Linked DNA regions of Herpetosiphon gulosus. The protein of the gene in region 1 binds, or shares a complex with, the protein of each later gene. Links are inferred from orthologs where the notes say so. Each region holds a gene or a part of one and is shown on either strand. Other genes may lie near its edges.

Region 1 (5,128 bases):
ATCAACAATGCTGGCGTGGCTGGGCCTTATGGTGCGACTGTGGCAATTCATCCTCGCGATTATCGGCGCGTGATCGACACGAATATTTTTGGCACATACCACGGCTCAATTACTGCGCTCAAACATTTTCAACAACAAGGTCATGGCAAATTGATCAATCTGTTTGGGCGGGGCGATACTGGGCCTGTGCCGTTTCAAACCGCCTATGGTGCTAGCAAAAGCTGGGTACGCAATTTTACCTTGGCCCTCGCCAAAGAACATCGCAACCAAGCCATCGAAGTTTTGGGCTTTAACCCAGGCTTGATGACCACCGATATGCTGACTGACGTGCAAGTGATGGCGGGCTACGAGGCCAAACTTGAAGCGCTCAGCACGATCTTGCGCATGTGGGGCAATCCGCCCAGTGTGCCTGCCCAGAAAGCGGTTTGGCTGGCATCGAAGGCCACCGATGGCCGCAATGGCTTGACAATCAGCCTGCTTTCGCCACCACGTTTGCTGCTGGGAGCACTCAAAGAAGTAATTCGGCGTGTACGCGGCAAGCCCGCCCCAGCATTACCAATCAAAATGACCACCATCGATTAAGGATTGATTGAGCAGCGAAATCACGCAGCGAGGGATCGGGGTTCGGTTGTTGGGGGGCAGGGATTGGAAACACCAAAAACTCAACCAGCCAAAAGCGCACTAAATTTATCCTATATTGATCAGTACAAAATTCCTCAAGCCTGCTAAAATAGCGCGATTGAAGTTCGTTTGTGTTTGAGGATATTTCCCATGACCAAATCAACCGTTGAAACGATTCGTGCCCGCTTCGATGCTGATGTTGAGCGTTTTTCCAATTTGGAAACTGGTCAATCAGCGACCGTCGATGCCCCGTTAGCAATGACTTTAGTTGCCCAAGCTGCCGCTGCCACCACTCCTAATGCTCGTCATATGTTGGATATTGGCTGCGGCGCTGGCAACTATAGCCTACGAATCTTGCAAGAATTACCTAACCTTGATGTGACCCTGATCGATTTGAGTTTGCCAATGCTTGAGCGAGCGCAACAACGGGTCGGGGCGGCCACAACAGGCACGGTTACTGCACTGCAAGGCGATGTACGCCAGCTTGAATTGGGCAATGAGCAGGTTGATATTATTGTGGCAGCGGCGGTATTTCACCACCTACGCGACGATGCTGAATGGCAGGCGGTCTTTGCCCAATGTTATGCAGCCTTGCGGCCAGGCGGCTCGCTGTGGATTTTCGATCTAGTGGAACATTCCAGTGAGGCCGTCCATAACTTGATGTGGCAACGCTATGGCCAATATCTCAGTGATTTCCGCGATGAGGCTTACCGCGACCAAGTATTTGAGTATATCGAAATCGAAGATTCGCCGCGCCCATTGCTCTGGCAAATTGACATTTTGCGCAACGTTGGCTTCCAAAAGATCGATATTTTGCATAAAAATAGCTGCTTTGCTGCGTTTGGCGGGGTAAAATAGCCCGAGGATCAAACAAGCATAGGCTGAACACCAGCTTTACAATAAAAACGTTTGACAAGCATCTTTGATGGCATATATACTACACAAAGCCCGTTGGCAACCCCAAGCGGGCTTGTAGTGTGCTGAAAGGCTGGTGCGCGGTGTCTCAAGAACGGCTCGCAGCGTTGCGGATGCTTTTTGAAGCAGCCCAAATCGATGGATTGTTGGTCGCTAATAGCCAAAATCGACGCTATTTGAGCGGGTTTACTGGCTCGGCAGGCTTGTTGATTATTGATGCTCAACGGGCATTATTAATCAGCGATGGCCGTTATACCGTGCAAGCAGCCCAAGAGGCCAGCCAATTTGAAACGATCACCCGCACGCTTGATGAAAGCTTGTATAGCTGTGTTGGCCGCCATATTGCACCGATCACGCGCTTGGGCTTTGAGCCAGCAACCCTCAGCGTTGCCGATTACAATGCCTTACGCCAAGCCTTGCCTGCTGATGTAACCTTGGTTGCCATTGGGGCATTGACCGAGCAACTCCGCGCGATCAAAAGCAGTGAAGAAGTTGCGGCCTTGCGCCAAGCAATTAACATTACCGACCAAGCCTTAGCCGCAGTCAAGCCGATGTTGCGCCCAAGCATGCTCGAACGCGAAGTTGCCTGGGAATTGCACAAGGCGATTGTTGAGCATGGCGGCGATGGTTTAGCCTTTGAGATTATTGTGGGTGCTGGCTTGAATAGCGCTTTGCCCCATTATCACGCTGGCAACGCCCCGCTGGGCCAAGGCCAGCCGATTGTGGTCGATTTTGGGGCGCTCTATGCTGGCTATCATGGCGATATGACGCGCACATTGGTTTTAGGCCAGCCCGATGCCAAATTTGATGAAATTTATGGCATTGTGCGCCACGCCCTTGCCGATGCAACCAACGGTATCAGCGCCAACACCACTGGCAAAGAAGCCGATGCCTTGGCTCGCAATGTGATCGAAGCCTCAGGCTATGGCGAATATTTCAGCCATGGCACAGGCCACGGGGTTGGCCTACAAATTCATGAAGAGCCACGGCTCAGTCGTGTGCATAACGATCTGCTGCCAGTTGGCTCAATTTTTAGCATTGAGCCAGGCATTTATCTGCCCGATTGGGGCGGCGTGCGGCTCGAAAACTTGGTTTTGCTCAACGCCAATGGCGTTGAAACTCTTACACAATCGCCACTTGACCCGATTATTGTGATCGAGCAAGCCTAAAATTTATTACAACCCAAAGGGAGTTCTTGTATCATGGTCTCAACAGGTGAAGTACGCAAAGGTCTAACCCTCATTATTGATGGTGAATTGTTCCGCGTGATGGAAGCCAACCACGTCAAGCAAGGTCGTGGCACGGCATTCTTGCGCCTGACCTTACGCAATGTCCGCACCAGTGCTACAACGGTTAAAACGTTTATGGCTGGCGAACGCTTCGAAGTTGCCCGCTTGTCAACCCGTAACGTGCAATATCTCTATCGCGAAGATAATTACATCTATGTGATGAACACCGAAACCTACGATCAATTCCCGGTTAGCGTGGATTTGCTCGAAGATGCGTTGTTGTACATTCGCGAAAACGAAACCTTCGACGTTTTGACCTACGAAGATGAAGTGCTGGATATTTCGTTGCCACCTTCAGTTGAGATGGTCGTGGTTGAAACCGAGCCAAACTACAAAGGCGATACCGCTTCAGGTGGCGGCAAGCCTGCAACCACCGATACAGGCTTGGTGGTTCAAGTGCCTTCATTCGTCGCGGTTGGCGAACGGATTCGGGTTGATACCACCAACGGTAAGTACATTACTCGGATCTAAGTGGGGTTTGGCCCATTAGTTTAAAGCTGATCATCACGGCGCTGGGCAAGAATCCCTGCGCCGTCGCCATTTTCCAGTGTAGTTGAGGATGCTAGCCCATGAGTGAGCAAACACCCGAACAGAATTTACTCACCGAGGATGTGCGTGAGTTGCTGCGGTTAATCACCCAAACTGATATTACTGAGCTAAGCCTTGAGCGTGGCGATGCCAAAATTCATGTCAAGCGCACGCCCTATGCGGTGGCGGCCCCCGTGGTTGTAACCAGTGGTGTAGCGGCTGCGCCAGTTGCTGTCAACCTTGCCGAAACACCTGCCGCTCCCATTGGTCAACCAATTACATCGCCAATGGTAGGAACCTTCTATGCTTCGCCATCACCCAAAGACCCAGCCTACGTCAAAGTTGGCGATGAGGTTCATCCAGGCGATGTGATTGGCATCGTCGAAGCCATGAAGATGATGAACGAAATCGAGAGCGAAATTCATGGGCGGGTAGCCGCGATTCACGTTGAAAATAGTCAGCCTGTTGAATATGGTCAAGTGCTAATTTCAATCGTGCCGCTTGATTAAGTTTGGCTCCCTCATCAACCGACCTACAAGGGTTGGTTTTAAGGATCATCTCCATGCCCTCACCCCCAACCCCTCTCCCACTGCGGCGGGCGAGGGGAGTTCCAATCTTCATGGGGGTGAGGGAACATACTCAATCCGCTAAATAATTGTCGATTGTTTTTTTGGTTAAATCCTCGTACAATTGTGCTACTATCCTCAATAAGCAGGTCAAGCCATGGAACAACTTTCAGTCAGTGAATTATGTGGCTATATTAATGCAGTGCTCACTAGCGACCCAGTGGTGAGTGATATTTGGGTTTATGGTGAGGTTTCTAACTGCAAACGCCATTCATCAGGCCATTGGTATTTGACCCTCAAAGAAGCCGATGCCCGCATTGATGCGGTGATTTGGCGTTCTACAGCCTTGCGTTTGAGCTACTTGCCCCAAGATGGCATGGCGATTTTAGGTCATGGCAAAGTTGAACTCTATAATGGGCGCTTGCAACTATACATCGATTTTATTACACCTGCTGGCGAAGGCCTGTTGCAAGCCCAATATGAACGACTCAAAGCCCAATTAGAAGCTGAGGGCTTAACCGAACGCAAACGGCCATTACCACTATTTCCTCAACGCATCGGTATTGTCACCTCACCCACTGGGGCGGCCTTGCAGGATATGTTGAATGTGCTGCGCCGCCGTTTTCCTTTGGCCGAAGTGATTGTCGCTCCTGCTCTTGTGCAGGGCGAAGATGCCGCGCCTTCGATTGTTGAGGCCTTGTATGAGCTATTCGATTTTGAGCCAGATGTGATTATCGTGGCCCGTGGTGGTGGCTCGATTGAAGATCTTTGGGCATTTAACGAAGAGATTGTAGCGCGGGCGATTTTTGCCTCGCCAGTACCAGTCGTCACCGGAGTTGGCCACGAAACCGATACAACAATTGTTGATTTTGTTGCCGATTTGCGTGCGCCAACGCCTTCAGCTGCCGCCGAATTGGTCACTCCCGATTTGGCAACGTTGCGTGATGAATTGATCAGCCACGTTGGGCTGTTGCATGGCTTGTTTCAAGGGCGTTTGCAATTGCTGCGCAGCGAATTAGGCCAACAGCAACAACAGCTTTTACGGCACAACCCTCAAATGCGGCTGCATCAAGCGCGTGAGCAGGTTACCGCCCAACAACAACAGTTGCAGCGAGCGATCCAGCGCATGCTCGAAATGGCTCGCTTAAAAGTTCAAGTTGCCGAGCGCAGTTTGGTGGCACTCAATCCCGAACGAACATTAGCGCGAGG
Region 2 (7,827 bases), on another replicon or contig:
ACCGCATGCAGCGCCAAATGGCCGATGCGGGCTTGCCGCCACCCGAATTCCGCGAAACTGCCGCAGGATTTTTGGTAACCCTGCGCAACAAAGGCATGAATGTCGCCAGTAATTCCACCATTGACACTGCCAAATGGGAAGCCTTGGGCTTGAACGAACGCCAAATCGGAGCCTTGGTGTTTTTAACTGAAAATCGCCGAATTACCAACCGCGATCTCCAAGACCTCAGCCCCGATGTTTCGCCCGAAACGATTCGGCGCGATCTCTCAGATTTGGTTGATCGGGGCTTGATTTTGAAGATCGGCCAAAAACGTGCGACCTACTATATTTTGCGCTAGGCATGCAGCACTTGGCCGACGCTTTGCTCTTGCAAACGCAAGTCGTGACCTTCCCAACGCTCTTGGCAATTGAACCAATACAGCCATTGACTAGGATTATCGCTAATCACTGAGGCCATCCACTCATTGAGTTCGTCGGTGGCCTCGCGGCGTTGTTGACGGCTAAAACTTCGCCCCAAATGGATGGCCTCTTCGCAAATGAGGCGATGGCGTTTCCCTTCACGCACACTGTAACACGGCACAATCGGCACATTATCTTCTAATGCAAAAGTTGCCGCACCTTGGGGTGTCCGCGATTGCAAGCCAAAAAAGCTGGCCTCAGGAAAATTCGGTCGCCAAAAATCGCCCAGCAAAAAGACTACTCCATTAGCTTTGAGATGCTGGCGCAAACCCCGAATTAACTCACGTGGCGAGGTTGCATCATAATCAAAACCAGCACAGCCCAATCGATTGAAATGCTCGTAGAGTGGCCGCAATTCAGGGCTGCCCGCCGTACCAACCGTCAAACAATTGTAGTGTTGGGCCAAACGCCAATAGCTATAGAAGAAATTGCCTTGATGTGGCGTATAGAGAATCACGCCGCGCCCTTGGGCTAAAGCAGCTTCAATATGCTCAGTGCCTTCAAGCACCACCTGCTCAGTCGCCAAGCGATCAATCCCGATCATCACTTCATACAGCAATAACAGCAGATGTTGCAGATAGCGCATACAAATTCCCGTGCGCCACAGCCACGCGCCATCGATCAGCACATACACCAAGTTGCGCTGCAAATGGCGACGCAAACGCGGCACGCCCCAATACAAACCCAAGGCTAATGGCCATGTCAAGGCAATAATCAGTTGTTGTGGCAACCAACCACCAAAACGCCGTACTCGTGCCAAACGTTGGGGGTGGGCAGTCAAATGCGCCAGCAATTGATACATAACCACCTCAGGCTGTCGCTTGATACGAACTGGCAAAATGACGTTGATAGCGCTTAGTCATTTGGCTGGTTTCAAATACCACAAAAAAATCGGTGGTATGGAATAAGGGATCATAAGCTGGCTCGCCCGCTAGTTCTGCACCCATCCAGCGATAGCCTTTAATTAATGGTGGCAAGCGCCGCACCATTTCGCGCTCGCTACAGGTCATCGGCAAACAGCGCAAATCGGCCAGGCGATGGCTGGCTAAAGGCTGCACATGATAGCGATCAGTAATCACGTTATGCTGGCGCAGCATGCTATATAAGGCACTCACATCAGGCAATTCATCGTGGTTCATGCTGGCACAGCCAATCAAATGGCTATGCGGGCGCTCAGCGAGGTAGTTGGCAATTCCGCCCCAAAGCATTTGAATGGCGCGAGTGCCGCGATAATCGGCGGCGATACAACTGCGCCCAAGCTCCAAGGCATTGGCTAAATGGCTAAATTTTGAAAGATCAAATTCGGTTTGCGAATAAAAACCTTGATGCGCCAAGGCCCGCTCACCAGGCAACAAACGATAGGTGCCAACCACCTGATCACAATTTTGGTCGATGACTAAGAGATGGTCGCACCATTGATCAAACACATCATATTCAAGCCCATGGTCGTTCCAAAGTCGCGAGTTATTGGCTTCTTCAACAAAAACGCGATAGCGCAAGCGCAGGGCTTGCTCAATTTCGGCGCTCGTCGTGGCACACTTAACCGTTAAACGTGGGGTCGTGCTGCTGATCGTTGCAAGCGTCATAGCGTTGGCTCCTCTGGTGATGATGGGTCACAGGGCTAGCCTAGGCTGCTTGGTTTAATCAATTGCGATTGAATTGTTAACAGTTATGTTAAATTAAGTAAAGTTTTGGCCCAAGTAAGATCGCCCAACCATGCGCCGTCTGTAATAGTGCATTGATCTAGCAATCATGTATATGCCCTCACCCCCTAACATTTCCAGGGTAGGTTGTGAACAATGATTGGGTGGGATGCACCATCTATTTGCATGCCCTCACCCCCTAGCCCCCTCTCCCGCCCAGCGAGGCGAGGGGGAAATATACAATCATGACGGGTGGAACGCCCCTCGCCCGCCGCAGTGGGCGAGGGGTCGGGGTGAGGGACGCTTAACGTCATAAATCATGCTCCGTCTGTTAGCTAAACTTTCAAGAAAGGAAAAGCGATGCGCTATCGACAGCAACGCACAGTTATTGTACGGTTGGGCTTGTTTATTGGGCTATTCCTAAGTCTACTTATTGGGCCAGCACTCTTGATGAAATATTATTATTTCGAGCGGATTTGCCAAGTCTATGCCCAAGCCCAGCATTTTGAGGGCAGTCGCTATAGCGCTGGTGGCCGTCATAGTCCTGAAACATGTTTTTTTGAATCGCAAAACCCCGTGCTGGTCAAGCAGATTGTTGGCTGGAATCATCAGGTTATTCGAGTACTATGGGGCCTTTATTTACCATTAGGCCCATTAGGGCTAACTGTTGGGATCTTTTTAGCGCCATGGGAAAAGCTGAAATGGTTCAAAAATAGCCGTCTATGACGCACTGCGTGCTATGCTATAATCCCAATACGGCTCAAAAATGACCGTGGAGGTTCCGACTTGAAAGATTTTTTTCGGCGTGCGCCGTTACCCTTCACGTCTTCGCGGCGTGAGCAACAAATACCAGATAATGTTTGGGCCAAATGCGCCAATTGTGGCGAATTGACCTATCAAAAACAATTCAATGATGCCTTAAAAGTCTGTCCAAAATGTAGCTATCACTCACGGATTAGCTCACGCGAATGGATCGAAGTCTTGGCTGATCCTGATTCATTCGTCGAATATGATGCCGATCTGCAAGGGATCGACATTTTGGGCTTTGTTAGCCCCAAAGATAACTACGAAGCCAAATTAGCTGCCACCAGCGAACGCACTGGCACCAACGATGTTGTGATGAGCGGTAGCGCCAGCATCGAAGGCTTGCCATTTGAAATCGCAGCCTGTAACTTTGAATTTATGGGCGGTTCGATGGGCAGCGTCTTTGGCGAAAAAGTGACGCGTGCTGTCGAACGAGCTGCCGATCGTGGCGTGCCTGTGCTAACGATCAACGCTTCAGGCGGCGCTCGCATGCACGAAGGCATTTTTGCCCTGATGCAAATGGCCAAAGTTTCGGTTGCACTCACCCGTTTGGCTCGGGTGCGCCAGCCGCATATTTCGCTCTTGGTTGACCCTTGCTATGGCGGGGTTTCAGCCTCGTATGCCTCGGTTGCCGATATTATTTTGGCCGAGCCTGGCGCGAATATTGGCTTTGCAGGGCGACGGGTGATCGAGCAAACGATTCGCCAAAAATTGCCACCAAACTTCCAAACCGCAGAATTTTTCCTTGAACATGGCATGATCGATGCAGTTGTGCCACGCTCGGACATGCGGGCAACCATCGGGCGTTTGTTACGCCTGTATCAACGCCCCACATCATCGGCTGATCATCGCGAACATGTCGTAGCGGGCCACCAATAAGCCCCACGCAGAGGTCAAAACGTGACAACGTTAACTGAGTTATTGCCTTGGGATAAGGTGCAAATCGCCCGTAATCCCCAACGCCCACGCACCCTTGATTATATTCGGGTGCTGTGTGAAGATTTTTTTGAACTCCGTGGTGATCGTCATCATGGCGATGATCAGGCGCTGGTCTGTGGTATAAGCAAAATCGATGGCCGCAGTGTGGCGATCATCGGCCATCAAAAGGGCAGCGACACCAAAGAGAATGTTCGCCGTAATTTCGGCTCACCGCACCCCGAAGGCTATCGCAAGGCTCTGCGGGTGATGGAGCATGCCAAAAAATTCAACATGCCGATTTTGACGTTAATTGATACTGCTGGCGCTCACCCAAGCATGGCCGCCGAAGAACGTGGTCAAGCCGAAGCCATCGCCCGTAATTTATTGGTCATGGCCGATTTGCCAGTGCCAATTATTGCGACCGTGATCGGCGAAGGCGGCTCTGGGGGTGCTTTGGCGATCGGGGTTGCTGACCGTTTGTTGATGCTTGAACATGCTGTTTATTCGGTGGCCTCGCCCGAAGCCAGCGCCGCAATTCTCTGGCGCGATTCGAGCAAAGCCTCGGAAGCGGCCAAAGCCATGAAAATCACGGCCCAAGATCTCCACAGTTTTGGCATTGCCGATACCATTATTCCCGAGCCAGAGGGTGGGGCGCATATGGATGTACCAGTGATTTTGCAAGCAGTTGCTAGCGCACTGCGTGAGCAAATTACGGCCCTGAGCGAGCTAACAATCGATCAATTGCTTGAACAACGTTATGCCAAGTATCGGGCAATTGGACGCTTTCGCCAAGCCCAAACTACGCTGGTTGAAGGTTAAAAACACTTGTAAGGTTAAACAATTTGGCCAGCACCTTGTCTACGAGGTGCTGGCCTTTTGGCTTAAGGAGCAGGTTTATTTAGCAGGGAACCCCAACCTCAATCCGTTGCAATGCAAACATATCGTGCATTTCGCGCACAATTTCGGCAGCACGAGCTGGCTTGATGCAACGTTCAGCAATCAAACGCTCAGCAACTTCTTCGACCAAGGCGGGTGCTGCACCCGCACTCATGGCAATTTGGCGTGCATGCAAGCTCATATGGCCACGTTGAATGCCTTCGGTTGCCAAAGCTCGCATCGCCGCTAAGTTTGAGGCCAAACCAGCACAGACACAGACTTCAGCCAATTCGCGGGCTGAACTAACATTCAACAACTTCAAAGCCGCCGCCGCCGTTGGATGCACCTTAACTGCGCCACCCACAATTCCAACTGCTAATGGCATGGTCAATGTGCCAACCAAATTGCCTTCAGCATCCTGTTCCCAAGTGGTCAACGAGGTATAGCGGCCATCACGAGCAGCGTAGGCATGCGCCCCCGATTCAATTGCCCGCCAATCTTGACCTGTTGCCAGCAACACCGGATCGATCCCGTTCAAAATACCTTTATTGTGGGTGGCCGCGCGATAGGGATCAACGGCAGCAAAGGCATAGGCCCATAAAATCCCCTCGATCACATCCTCACCCCGCAAATCTGATCGATCTAAAGCGCGGGCTGGAATAACACAACGGGCCGTCGCCAAACGCCGATCGCTCAAGTTCGAGAGAATCCGCAAGTAGGCACGACCACCAGTTAATGCTTCAAGTCGTGGGGCCACTGCCTCAGCCATAGCGTTGATCGCGTTGGCACCCATCGCATCCAAACAATCAACGATTAAGTGCACCACCAACATCGGCCCCATCGGGCTAGCAGGGAACGAATGCACTTCAACATCTTTGGCACCGCCGCCCAAGGCCACCAACGAGGTGCTTTGGCGATTGGCAATTGCCAACAAATCAGCTTTATTGCGCAGAATAATCTCGCTAGCAGCGGCGTGATCGGCAATATGAACGAGTTGAATTTGACCAATCATCAACGATTCGGTGCTACTGGTGGTAAAACCGCCACCTTCGCGAGCCAATTTCGCGGCAAACGAAGCCCCAGCCACGATTGATGGTTCTTCAACAACCATCGGAATCAAAGTATCTTTGCCATTAATTTGAAAGTTGGTGGCAATCCCTAAGGGTAAGCTATAGGTTCCAACTACATTTTCAATCATTTTATCGGCGCGTTCGATGGTTAAACTGCCAGCGCCATGTAACGCTCGCAAATCATCGTTATTCAAGCCATCGAAAGCCCCCACGGCTTGCAAACGATCGAGCGGCGAAAGTTGGTAGAATCCTTGTAAACGGCTATTTTTTGCTTTCATAAGAACGAAGCTCCTCTGTCGCCAAAAATGGATCGGCATGTTGTAGACGGCTGAAGTGTAGCATGTGACGCATGCCAAACCTAGCGAAAAAGCTGCCAAAACCTCTCATTCCGCTGTCGATTTAGCTACCGCTGCCAGTTTCTACGCAGATCTCAAGCCGTAGGATGGTTAACCGATTAACAAGCCATTAATAGTACTCAAGTAGGAGCGATGTGGAGAGCAATGCTTGAGCAAACCAACAATTGCCATACACCAATGGCCGATAGCCTAACAGGAATATGCCTCTAGCGCTAGACTACCTTGGTACTACCCCTAAACCACAAAAAGCCCCACAGCATTTAGGAAGCTGTGGGGCCATGATAGAAACAGTTGAGTTAGGGCATTACAGTAAAATACACATCAGCAATGTGCTTGCTGCTCTTGCCTTCCAGCGAGATCAGCCACAAGCCCGTTTCTGAACCAGCCGTTGGCCATTCAGCGTTCTCAATCGAGCCACTGGCTCCAATTCTATCGCCGTCATCGAATTTATAAACTTCGCCCGCAGGATCAACGACCCACAAAATAACTTCTTCGTTTGGCTGGAAGCCATAGAAATCGAAGAAAACAACCGTGCCAACTTGGGGGCATTTGGTGGGCCGAATATTCGCCGACACTGGATCGGGAGTTTGGGCACATTGTTCGGCTGGTGGCAGTGGTTCGCTGACATCATCCAGAATTTCTTTGCCGAGCAAGCCCAAAAGCACCTTAAATTCATCAGGATTGTTTGGATGCCATTCGAGGCGGGCACGTTCAAACCATTGGGTAACCACGGTATCGCCATTGGCATTGGTTTCAGTTTGGGCACTGGTTAAGGGCAAACCAAATAATTGCAATGAACGGGCATAGGTATCTAAGCCCTCAATTTTCAAACCATGCGATTGCCAATAGCTCTTGAAACCCAAATTGCCTGCTTGATTACAAACATTATGGCCAGTTTGTTCAAACCATAAACACCCTTCAACTGGGCCAGCTTCGCGTGGCTCGATCTCGCGACCAAGTTGGCTTAGGCGTTCTTTGCCCAATAAGCCCAATAACACTTCGTAGGGCGTGCCAGCATTTTCGGGGTGCAATTCAAAACGATTGCGTTCGAGCCATTGGGTCCAATAAAAACCATCGCTATCAACGTTATATTGGTCAGCAGCTTCAGTAATCGGATAGCCGAACACTGGCAAGCCCCCGTTATTGCGCCAATAGCTCAAGAAATCGTCGTCCAAACATTCGACAATTCCAGGCACATCAAAACATTGGGTTTCTAAGATGATTGGCTCAGCGGCGGCGGTTGGGCGTGGCTGAACAACCAAGGCGGCCACTGCAAGGGTTGCAGTCGCCAAACCAAGCATTCGACGGATCACACTCACAATTTCCTCCAAACATGCTGCAAACAGCATCAAAATAATGGGATAGCCTAATCATAACAAAAACCCAGCGTATTGGCACACGCTGGGTTGTGGTAATCAACCAATTGAGTTCGTTAGTAAACCTATTGGATAATCGTAAAATAGATGATTGCCGTATGGCCGCTGGTTGAGCCTTGCATGGTAAATTGCCATGTGCCAGGGTAGAAACCAGTCGTGCGGAATGGAACGCCGATCAATTCGCCACTTGGGCCAATATTTAAGGTGTCAGCCGTCCCAATATTGATGCCATTGGGATCGGAGATCCAAAAGCCAACTTCTTCATTAGCTTGGAATCCATACAGATCGAAGGTAAAGGTCGTGCCGGCTGGGCCACATTTAGCTG

Evidence for each region. The genes of interacting proteins can lie anywhere in the genome.
Region 2: the proteins of accB (region 1) and accD are in contact, whole or in part, in a solved structure (PDB 8UXZ), measured with the Escherichia coli proteins. The link is inferred for Herpetosiphon gulosus from one-to-one orthologs.

The regions. Positions count from the first base shown.
Region 1 is NZ_BAABRU010000018.1:51,117-56,244, reverse strand. What follows is about bases 2,425-5,128. They hold accB (acetyl-CoA carboxylase biotin carboxyl carrier protein), read left to right. Parts: upstream 2,425-3,394; coding sequence 3,395-3,862; downstream 3,863-5,128. Other genes in these bases: xseA (exodeoxyribonuclease VII large subunit), read left to right, coding at 4,077-5,128; efp (elongation factor P), read left to right, coding at 2,739-3,296; ABEB26_RS20910 (M24 family metallopeptidase), read left to right, coding at 2,425-2,705. Also shown: ABEB26_RS20920 (SDR family NAD(P)-dependent oxidoreductase), read left to right, coding at 1-582; ABEB26_RS20915 (class I SAM-dependent methyltransferase), read left to right, coding at 772-1,479; more of ABEB26_RS20910, read left to right, coding at 1,620-2,424. UniProt on the Escherichia coli protein: This protein is a component of the acetyl coenzyme A carboxylase complex; first, biotin carboxylase catalyzes the carboxylation of the carrier protein and then the transcarboxylase transfers the carboxyl group to form malonyl-CoA.
Region 2 is NZ_BAABRU010000001.1:325,463-333,289, reverse strand. Bases 1,858-4,836 are described here. They hold accD (acetyl-CoA carboxylase, carboxyltransferase subunit beta), read left to right. Parts: upstream 1,858-2,888; coding sequence 2,889-3,785; downstream 3,786-4,836. Other genes in these bases: ABEB26_RS01455 (hydroxymethylglutaryl-CoA reductase, degradative), read right to left, coding at 4,723-4,836; ABEB26_RS01460 (acetyl-CoA carboxylase carboxyltransferase subunit alpha), read left to right, coding at 3,807-4,643; ABEB26_RS01470 (hypothetical protein), read left to right, coding at 2,463-2,828; ABEB26_RS01475 (GNAT family N-acetyltransferase), read right to left, coding at 1,858-2,045. Outside these bases: ABEB26_RS01485 (ATP-binding protein), read left to right, coding at 1-338; ABEB26_RS01480 (lysophospholipid acyltransferase family protein), read right to left, coding at 335-1,261; more of ABEB26_RS01475, read right to left, coding at 1,269-1,857; more of ABEB26_RS01455, read right to left, coding at 4,837-6,048; ABEB26_RS01450 (hypothetical protein), read right to left, coding at 6,423-7,439; ABEB26_RS01445 (hypothetical protein), read right to left, coding at 7,568-7,827.